DNA from 3 places in the Micromonospora sp. NPDC047762 genome. Region 3 is predicted to be linked to each of the others. Evidence: riboswitches for the same ligand, from Rfam matches in the RefSeq annotation. Region 3 holds a riboswitch; each other region holds the start of a gene.

Region 1 (3,364 bases), on a different contig from region 3:
CACCGCGACCGCACCGGCATAGCCGCTCAGCGGTACGGGTCCAGCAGCGCCAGCACCGCCGCCGGGTCCTCCACGTGCGCGTTGTGTCCGAGACCGGGCAGCGTGGCGACCGGTACGCCGTACTCCTTGAGCTGTTCGTCGGTGACCATCGGGTCGTTCTCCCCGCGCGCCAGCACCACCGGCACGTCGGTCGCCGCCAGCAGCACGGCCAGATCGGGCTCGCCGACGGCGAAGGCGGCCGGGTCCATGGCGAGGCGCCACCGGCCGTCGACCTGGCGCAGCCCGGCTTCCACCACCGGGTGGTCCGGCGGGACCAGACCGGTGAGCCCGGCGACCCGCAGGTAGCGGCGAGCCGCCTCGGTGCGGGTGGCGAACCAGCTCACCGGTCGGACGGCGAGCTCGGCGGCGCGGGTCAGCTCGGCGGGTGACCAGAGTGCCTTGATGCCCAGCCCGACCACGGCGTCCACCGGCGTTCCGGCGTCGCGGGCGGCCAGCGCCAGGCCGACCACCCCACCCAGCGAATGCCCGAGCACGACCAGCCGGTCGTCGGGGACGAGGGCCCGCGCGATCTGCTGAGCGAAGCCCGCGAAGGAGTACGAGGGCAGCGGCGACGCCCAGCCGTGGCCGGCGAGGTCCGGTGCCAGCCACCGCCCGGGCCAGTGCTGCTCAAGGTACGGGGCCCAGGGCAACCACACGTCCCCGGTCGTTCCCATGCCGTGCAGCAGCAGCAGGACCGGCCCGCGGCCGGTGTGACCACCCGTTTCATCCACCACGGCCGCAGTCTCCCACGGTTCACGGTCGGGTACGAGGGCCGTCGATGGCGGGCCGGGCGGACAAACGCCGCGGGCGCCGGCCCCTTGTGGGAGACGGCGCCCGCGGCGGTCAGGGTGCCCGGGTCAGGCGGAGTAGCCCCGGCTGGTGATCCAGTTGGCCAGGTCGATCGTGGTGATCCAGTACGACGGGTCGGCCGGGTTCGCCGAGTCGGCGATCCGCACGGTGCGACCGTTGTCCTTGTAGCCCACCACGGCGATGTAGTGCCCACCGCCGTAGGAGTGCCACCCGCCGTTGGTGTCGACGGCGTCCCCGACGACGTTGGCCACCACGCCCCGGCCGTCGGTGACGGCCTTCACCACGTCGGCCTGGAGCCGGTCCATCTGGGCCGGGCTGGGCGCGCCGGGGAACATCCGGGTCCGGTACGGGGAGCCCTTCACCTCGGCGTTGAGCACCCGGGTGGTGTCCGCGGCCGAGTTGGTTCCCATCTCGGTGGTGCCCAGCTCGGCGCCGAGCTCCTCCTGGGTGCGGTCGATGCCGGCGGCGCTGAGCGCGTTCCGGGTGGCCGCCGGGCCGCAGTTGTAGTAGGTGTTCTGCGCCTCGTAGTCGTAGTCGAGCACCTTCGTCGCGGGGGGCTTCGGCGGCGTCGGCTTACGGGTGAGGTCGGGGTTGCTCTTGGCCTTGGCGGCGGGCGACGCGGCGCTGGTGGCCGGGGCGGCCGTGGTCGGCGCGGCGCTGGCCGAGGGGGACGCGTCCCGAGCCTCACTGCGGGAGGCGGCGACGTCGCTGCGCATCTCGGCGACGGTGGTCGCGGTGCGCTGGCCGGCCGGGGCGTCGTCGGCAGTGGTGAGCAGGGCGCCGGTGGTGGTGGCGATCGCGAGGGCTGCGGCGGAGGCGGCGACGATCTGGTACGGGCGCTCGGTGGCGAGGCGACGGAGCTGGCGCTGCAGGGTGTGCTTCACGGGGTCCTCCACGGATCGGGGGGAGAGCGGCACACCGGGGCCGGACCGGTATCCGGGCAGGCGCCAGCGCGCGGACCGTGGTCCGCGGGTGTGAACCGCTCAGGGGAACGCCCGGATCGGCCGGGCGGGAAAGGCGATGACCCGGGGGTCAGCTCACCGTCACGCGACGAATGAGCGGGTGCACCGCCGCGCCGTGGAGGCGAGGGAACAACCGAGGGGTGGAAAGGTGCTGCACGAGGATGGGACTCCTTCCGACACCGCCTACCGGGTTAGCTGACGGATTCGGGCGGGAAGACGCCCTACCGCGGGCCGTGGCTCGCGGATTCACCCCGGACTTACTGGTGGGTCCCCGGTTCGTTGATCACGATTAAGCGGGTCGATGCGGCGTCGCGTCTTGCGATCGGTTACCGCACCGGACGGGACGACACTACTGGCGTCTCAACGCCCTGCCAAGCCAGGTTCACCTGCGTAAACCCCAATTGGCGCCACAATTTCTGCGCGTAATGCCGATGATGTGACTCGATGGGACAACCAGTTACGGCGACGCCTACGGGCGACAACCGGACAGGCCGCAAAGAACGCGGCCACAATCGCGGGAACAATCCCGTCGATCGCGCCGGACGTCCGATTTTGCGATTGGGTGACCGGCCTCACATAACGGATTGGGCTCAACCCACCCGGGCCGGGCGCCACAGTGCCACGACGGCGGGACGCAACGCCCCGGCGACCGTGCGGCGGGCGGGGACCGGGGTCGGGCGGAGCCGGGCCGCCGCCGCGTACGCCTCCTCGGCGAGGGCACGGGCCGACTCGGCGGCCAACTCCGCGTCGCGCCAGGCGACCCGCTCACGATCGGCGGCCACCTGGTAGTCGGTCGACCGCGCATCCCGGATCACCCGGCTGATCAGCACCTCCTGCTCGACCGGGTGTCGCCGGGGATCCCAGCCGCGCCGGTGCCCGAACACGTCGCCGAGCTGCGCCATGGTCAGGTCGCCCCGCCAGTACGCCGCCATCGCCGCCCGGTGCAGATAACGTTCCCGGGCGGCGTACTCGGCGGGGGTGTGCGGGGTCTGCGGGGTGGGCAGTGCCCCCGCGCCAGCGAAGCGACGCGCGGCGGCGTCCGCCTCGTCGTACCCGATCCAGGCCTGCTCCAGCTGTTCCTGAGCGGCCAGCCAGGCGGCACGCCGCCGCTTGGCCGTGGTGGCCGCGCGGGCCGCGGCAACGGCCACCTCCTCGGCGTAGCGGCGCCTGTCGACGGCCTCGGCGGCGGCCAACTCCTGGGCAGTGGGCCCGGCCGGGACCGGGTCGCCAGTCGGCCGGGCCCGTTCGGGGCGGGCGGCCAGCACGGTGAGCAGGCCCAGCGTCAGCAGGAACAGCGTCGACCAGATGGCGGCGGCCCGCGGCACCTCGGTCACGAACTGGTAGAAGACGACGGTCTCCATGGTCGGCACCTCGGGGAGAGAGCAGTGCGATGGAAAGCCGCGCCGACCAGCGGGCCACGGCGGGCCACGGGTCGGCGGGTCAGGGAGCGGGTGGGTCGACAGGGCGCGGCGGCGGGACGGTCGTCCCGGTGGCTCAGCGCCCGGGTGGGGCCCGGGAAGCCCGACCGCTCGCACGGTCGGCGAGGAGCAGCC
Region 2 (3,364 bases), on a different contig from region 3:
GCGGGTTCGCCGGGTACCGCCCCGGCCCGGCGCCCATGCGAGCTACACGATCAACGACCGGTTGGCGGCCGGTCCGCTGCGCTTCCGGACCACCTACCACGCGGACGTGCTGATCAGCGAGGCCGACGAGATCGTCATGGTGGCCCGCCAGTGGCCGGCCACCACGGTGCGAAACCACACTCGACTACGCGCCGAGCCGGACGGCCTGACCCGCGTCGACGTCGAGATCACCCTGACCGCGCCGAGGCCCCTGTTCCGCTACGCGTTCCGCCAGGCCCAGGCCGCTCACCTCGCCCTGGCCACCCGGCTGGGCGCCGCCCTAGACCGCACCACCAACACCCCGCCCCCCAACCCCTGACCCACCCCGCCCCGTGGCCGACCCCGTGCGGCGCCCCTCGGCGCGCCGATCTTGCACTTTCGGCTGTCGATATCAGTGGGATGAAGCCATATGTCGGCGCAGCAAGTGCAAGATCGCGGGCGCGTAGGGCGGGCAGGGCGGGCAGGGCGGGGTGTGGGGGCGTTAGATCGGGGTTGGCGTGCTGTTGCGGGTCGGGCGGGTGGTGGGACGTCGGCCCCACGGCTTGTAGGTGGAGAGCACTGTCGCGATGACCATCAGGCTGGTCGACACCGCCGGCGCGATGACCAGGTCAGCGCGATCGCGGGCGGGCAGGGCGGCGCCGACCGCTCCGGCGTGACGCAGATTCGGGGTGAGCAGGAACAGCACCAGCCCGACCATCACCGTGGTGAGCACGAGCTTGACCAGCACCCAGCGGTGGCGCAGCAGGCCCCATGGGGTGAGCAGCGAGCTGGCGACTCCGATCAGCCAGACCAGGACGCTCAGCGGCGCGAACAGCACCGTGCCGACCAGGGCCGTGACCGGATAGACCACCGCCGGGTCGGCGCCCCGCTGCACGGCGACGCCGAGGGTGAGCAGCACCAGGTCGGCGCCGAGCCAGCCGAGCGAGGTGACGAGGTGCAGGGTGAGCAGCGCCTTGCGGGTGGTGGGTCGGATCCGAGGCATACCGCGATGCTGCCCGCCGGCCGCGGCCGGGTCGTCCGACGAGCGACGACATCAGGGGTACGCCCGGTGACGTAGCCCGGCCCCGGACGCACGTGATGCCTGTGAGCATCAGTGGCTCACAGGCATCACGACGCGTGGGTCAGTAGACCGACAGGTGTACGTGGTTGGTGTGGTCGGTCGACGGGGTGCCTTGCGCCCCGCTGTACGACTTCCACCCGCTGCTGGGCAGCCAGATCTGCCTGTACCAGATCACGTAGAGCACGGCGAGCCGGTCCGCGTTGCGGATGAAGTACGCGGCCAGGTTGCTGCCGTACGTCTTGTCGCCGCCGGTGGCGTTGCCGCCGAAGCCGTTCTTCTGCGCCGCGAAGTCGCAGGCCCGGCCCTTCGGGTGTTCACCCGAGCCGCTGGGGCGGTGGCACGAGACGTACCGGGTGAATCCCGCGGCCTTGGCCTGGTTGAGCGCGTGCAGGGTGCGCGGGGTGATGCAGCCGTTGGCCGGCGTGGGGTCGTTGACGCTGCACGACTCGGAGGGCCAGGAGCCGTCGGAGTTGCGCGGTGCGGCCTTCGCGTTGGCGCTGGAGGTGCCCCGGTTGGAGCCGGCGTCGGCAGTGGTCTGCGGCTTGGGCGTGGTGGCCACGGTCAGGGCCCGTTCGGCCTGCTCCTTGCGCTTGGCCATCACCGCGACCTGCTTGCGCTGTTCGTTGATCTCGCCGTCCAGGGCGACGCGGGTGCGGTTGGCCTTGTCCTTGGTGTCCAGCAGGTCGCGCAGCACCCGGTCCTCGTTGGCCGCCACCGCGTCCAGCGCGGCCGCCCGGTCCATGAAGCCTTCCGGGGTGTTGCTGTTGAGCAGCGCCGACACCGCACCGAGCCGGCCGGTGCGGTAGGCGACCTCGGCGATCTCGCCGACCTTGCCGTTGCGCTGGTCGATCTCGACCTCGATGGTCTTCAACTGGGTGCCGAGCTGCTTCTGCCGTTGCACTGAGGTGTCCAGGGCGCGCTTCGCGTCCAGGTAGCCCTTGCTGGCCGCCTCAAGCTGGGCCCGCAACGCCGGGGTGCCGCCCTCCTCGTCGGAGTCGGGTGCGGCGGCCCGCAGGCCGGTCGGGGGTGCGGCCGAGGCGGTGCCGGCCGGAAGCGCGACGCCGAGGGCGAACATCGCGACGATCAGGGCCGCCAGTCGGGCGGCGGGTGGTCGTGCTGGTGCCACTGCGCATGTCCTTCCGTCAGCCGCCGACCGGGTTAGCTGACGGGTTCGGGACGGAAGATCCCTACCGCTGACGCGGATACACCCCAGGAACATGGTTCCCCGGTTCGCCCAGGTGGGCGATTAGGCGGCGACCGCCACCGGCGCCGGGAGGGCGCCGCCTGGTGACGGCCGGGACCGAGCCTACCGGTGCGGGTGGGGCCGCTGCAGCCGATGTGACGGACGGTGCGTGCGTCACCACGGAAATCGACGAACCGGTCACCATTCGATGGAGCCGCAGGCTCCAGAAGCGGCGCCGGGCTCGATCTGCAAGGTCGCGTGTTCGATGCGGAAGTCGTCGTGCAGGGCCGTACGTGCCGCGGTGAGCACCGCGCCGACCTCCGCGCCCGGTGCCATGGTCAGGTGGGCGGAGGCCACCTCCATGCCCGAGGTGAGCGTCCAGACGTGCAGGTCGTGCACCTCGACGACACCGGGGACGGCGGCGAGCCGGTCGTGCACGGCGGTCACCTGGAGGTGCTCCGGGGCGGCCTGCACCAGGATGCGGATGGCGGCGCGGGCCAGCCGCCAGGTGCGCGGCAGGATGAACACGCCGATGGCGACCGCGACCAGAGGGTCGGCCCACCACCAGTCGGTGACGGTGATGAGCAGCGCCGCGCCGATGACGCCGACCGAGCCGAGCAGGTCACCGAGCACCTCCAGGTAGGCGCCCTGGAGGTTGATGCTCTCCCGGGCTCCGGCGCGCAGCAGCGCGAATGCGGCGATGTTCGCGAGCAGGCCGAGCACGGCCACCGCGAGCATCGGGCCGGCGATGACCTCATGCGGGTCACCGAAGCGGCGGATCGCCTCGACCACCACGTAGATCGCGACGCCGGAGAGCAGGACGGCGTTGGCCAGCGCGGCGAGCACCTCGAGCCGGTAGAGCCCGAAGGTGCGCTGCGGGTCGCCGGTGGCCCGCCGGGTCGCCGTGATGGCGGCGAGCGCCATCCCGATGCCGAGCACGTCGGTGAACATGTGCCCGGCGTCGGAGAGCAGGGCGAGCGAGCTGGTGTGCAGTGCGACCACCGCTTCGACCACCATCAGGGTGGCGAGCAACCCGAAGGCCGCCCAGAGCCGACCTCGGTGCTGGTGTGCGGCATTGGCGA
Region 3 (3,364 bases):
ACCTGCGGCTCGGCCCGGGCGCTCTGCGCCAGCTGCGCCACCCGGATCGGATCGGTCACCGGGCGGGCGTGACCTGCCACGTACGCCTCGTCGTCGCTCTCCTCCGCAGGGAACGAGTGCAGCGCGTAACGGCCGTCACGTTCGAGGTCGCGGCGCTTGGGCGAGTCGATGATGAAGCAGAACAGCCCCTCGGCGGTGATGACCGGGGAGACCGGATGGACGCGGGGCCCACCGTCGGCACGGACCGTGGCCAGATAGCCGAAGCCCGGCCCGTACTGCTGAAGGAGAACGCGGATCCCGTCGGCGAGTCGGGGCTCGTCGGCGGCGAATTCGGACCAGGAAGCCATGTGGGCATTCTATCGAACAAATGTACGAGCAGCGACCTCGACGCGCTGGTCCAGCACCGAATCCGGCCACTTTTGGCAACGCGGCTATGGTGGTCCGATGCTGCTCTCCGACCGTGACCTGGTCTCCGAGATCAAGGCCGGCACGCTGGGCTTGGAGCCGTTCGAGCCCACCCTGGTCCAACCCTCCAGCATCGACGTCCGACTCGACCGGCTGTTCCGGGTCTTCAACAACCACCTCTACACCCACATCGATCCGGCCATGCAGCAGGACGACCTGACCTCGGCGGTCGAGGTCCCCGACGGCGAGCCGTTCGTGCTGCACCCGGGGGAGTTCGTGCTCGCCTCGACGCTGGAGGTCATCTCCCTGGGTGACCAGCTCGCCGGCCGGCTGGAGGGCAAGAGCTCCCTGGGCCGGCTCGGGCTGCTCACGCACTCCACCGCCGGTTTCATCGACCCGGGCTTCTCCGGTCACGTGACGCTGGAACTCTCGAACGTGGCGAACCTGCCGATCACCCTGTGGCCGGGCATGAAGATCGGGCAGCTCTGCATCTTCCGGCTCTCCTCGCCGGCCGAGCACCCGTACGGCTCGGTGGTCTACGGCTCGCGCTACCAGGGCCAGCGGGGGCCGACACCCAGCCGCGCCTGGCAGCACTGGCGCACCTGGCCCACCCGTTAGGACCAGAACGACGAGGGCCCGCCGCGAGGAGATCGCGACGGGCCCTTCGGTCACACTGGGTCAGCCTGGACGGCCATAGCTGTGGATCGGGCCGTCGTCGACCTTCTTCATCTTGACCGGTTGACCGGCCTGCGAGGCGTGCACCACCCAGCCGCCGCCGACGTACATGCCGACGTGGTGGATGTCGCTGTAGTAGAAGACCAGGTCGCCGGGGCGCAGGTCACCCTTGCTGACGTTCTTGGTGACCCGGCTCTGCGCGGCGGCGTTGTGCGGCAGCGACACGCCAGCCTTCGCCCAGGCGGCCAGCATCAGCCCGGAGCAGTCGTACGAGTTCGGACCCTCGGCACCCCAGACGTAGGGCTTGCCGATCTGCGCGCAGGCGAACTTGACCGCGGTGCCCGCGGCACCGCCGGGGTAGCTACCCGGGCAGGGCGCCGGGCGCAGCGGACCGCCGCCGCCGCTGCCGTACACCTTCAGGCGCAGCTTCTGCAGGCGGTCGATCTCGTCGTTGATCTGCTTCTTCTTCGCCGCCAGCTGAGCTTCCGTGCGGGTCAGCTGGGCCACCATCTCGTCCAGTGGCGCCTTCTGCGCGGCCAGTTGGTCGCGCAGGTCGGCCACCTGGCGTACGTCCTTCTGCTGGTCGTGCGCGAAGCGGTCGAGCATTTCGAGCTGGCCGACCACCTCGCTGGGCGACCGGCTGCCCAGCATCGCGTTGACGGTCGAGACGTTCTCACCCATGTAGGCGCGTACGGCAAGGGCGCTGACCTTGTCCATCGCGGCGTCGACCTGGCGCTCGAGCGGAGTGATCCGGGCGGCCAGGGCGTCTGCCTGCTTGCGCTTCGCGGCGAGGTCGATGCGGGTGGCGTTGTGCCGTTCGATGATCGGTTCGAGCTTGTTCCAGTCGGCGTCGATCTGGCGCTCGATCTCGGCGACGGAGGGGTCGGCGTGGGCCGCCGTGGCGCTGCCGGTCAGAACGACGGCGACGCCGGCCAGCGCGGCGAGTGCGGTGGTGAAGCGGGACCAGCGTGGGCGCGGCACGATCGACGCCGGGCCGGCTGATGCCGACCGCTCGGACGACGGCCGCGGGGCATGGAGTGCCACCGGGGTTCCGTACTCCTTCTTCCTGACCGCCTACCGGGTTAGCTGACGGGTTCGGGCGGGAAGTCGGCGCCCTACCGCAGTGGCTGCGGATTCACCCCGAGGGACCTGGGTCCCCGGTTCGCTCGGAAACGACTCGGCGGTGTCGGTCCGTTACCGCCCGGGGTGGGCGGAGCTGCTGTCGGGCCGACAAATGACCAGAGTAGAGACGCCCGTTACCGATCCGCAACCCGTGCGGCCGTGACACTCCGTACGGATTGGACGAGGTCACCGACCGTGTGTGAAGAATTCTTTCCGTACACTTCGATAGATGGAAAGGTATTGACGCGAGCTCCCGGACGGCGCGATGGTGACCTGACCTCACTCCGCGAGAATCTAGGGGGTTCGATGCACCATCCAACCCTGTCGACCGGCTGGCGCGCACTGCTCGCCGCCACCGTGGTCGCCGCCGCGACAACGGTGCCACTCTCCGCCGGCCCGGCCGCCGCCGCGCCCACCACCGACCGCCAACAGCAGTACGCCGACGCGGCCACCGAGTACGGCGTACCGGCCGTCGTGCTGCTCGGCGTCTCCTACCTGGAGTCCCGTTGGGACACCAACGCCGGCACACCGAGCACCAGTGGCGGCTACGGCCCGATGCACCTGACCGACGTGCGGCACGTGGCCGCCCTACCCGGACGCGCTCACCACGACGCCGGCGCCGAGGACCCGCGCGGCGACGGCTCCCGGCCGGCCCGGGTGCCCGCGCCCCGACCGGTTGAGGCGCCCGCCCCGTCCACCGCCGCGTTGCAGACCGTCGACGCCGCCGCCGCGCTGACCGGCGCCGCCCCCGAGGCACTGCGTACCGACGCGGGCCTCAACATCCGGGGTGGGGCCGCGCTGCTGGCCGCGTACCAGAGGGATCTGGGCGCGCCGGTCGGCGCGGACACCGACCCGGCGGCCTGGTACGGCGCTGTGGCCCGCTACTCGGGCGCGGACAGCGCCGACGCCGCGGCGGCCTTCGCCGACGAGGTCTTCACCACCATCGGCGCGGGCGAAGCCCGGGTGACCGACGACGGCCAACGGATCACCCTGCCGGCCCGGACGGTGCGGCCCGAACGTTCCTGGCTGGACCGGCTGGGCCTGCGCCGGCTGGCCCGCCCGGACGGGGTGGAGTGCCCCCGCACCATCTCCTGCGAGTGGATCCCGGCGCCCTACGAGGCGTTCGGCGAGGGGGACTACGGCAACCACGACCTCTCCGACC

What was found. A riboswitch is a leader RNA that binds a small molecule or an ion and turns the genes downstream of it on or off. The one in region 3 is predicted to bind cyclic di-AMP.
Region 1: another riboswitch for cyclic di-AMP. It lies ahead of ACGF3C_RS12320 (C39 family peptidase); the one in region 3 lies ahead of ACGF3C_RS04145 (NlpC/P60 family protein).
Region 2: another riboswitch for cyclic di-AMP. It lies ahead of ACGF3C_RS15935 (coiled-coil domain-containing protein); the one in region 3 lies ahead of ACGF3C_RS04145 (NlpC/P60 family protein).

The regions. Positions count from the first base shown of each region.
Region 1 covers NZ_JBIDCQ010000003.1:320,344-323,707, reverse strand. The annotation lists gene ACGF3C_RS12330 (CDP-glycerol glycerophosphotransferase family protein) at 1-22, shown strand, start outside; gene ACGF3C_RS12325 (alpha/beta fold hydrolase) at 27-773, opposite strand; gene ACGF3C_RS12320 (C39 family peptidase) at 897-1,745, opposite strand; cyclic di-AMP (ydaO/yuaA leader) riboswitch at 1,977-2,117, opposite strand; gene ACGF3C_RS12315 (hypothetical protein) at 2,402-3,172, opposite strand; gene ACGF3C_RS12310 (hypothetical protein) at 3,306-3,364, opposite strand, start outside.
Region 2 covers NZ_JBIDCQ010000004.1:420,384-423,747, reverse strand. The annotation lists gene ACGF3C_RS15945 (SRPBCC family protein) at 1-358, shown strand, start outside; gene ACGF3C_RS15940 (hypothetical protein) at 521-1,021, opposite strand; gene ACGF3C_RS15935 (coiled-coil domain-containing protein) at 1,161-2,225, opposite strand; cyclic di-AMP (ydaO/yuaA leader) riboswitch at 2,231-2,362, opposite strand; gene ACGF3C_RS15930 (cation diffusion facilitator family transporter) at 2,481-3,364, opposite strand, start outside.
Region 3 covers NZ_JBIDCQ010000001.1:840,287-843,650, forward strand. The annotation lists gene ACGF3C_RS04135 (pyridoxamine 5'-phosphate oxidase family protein) at 1-347, opposite strand, end outside; gene dcd (dCTP deaminase) at 445-1,023, shown strand; gene ACGF3C_RS04145 (NlpC/P60 family protein) at 1,084-2,124, opposite strand; cyclic di-AMP (ydaO/yuaA leader) riboswitch at 2,138-2,273, opposite strand; gene ACGF3C_RS04150 (N-acetylmuramoyl-L-alanine amidase) at 2,509-3,364, shown strand, end outside.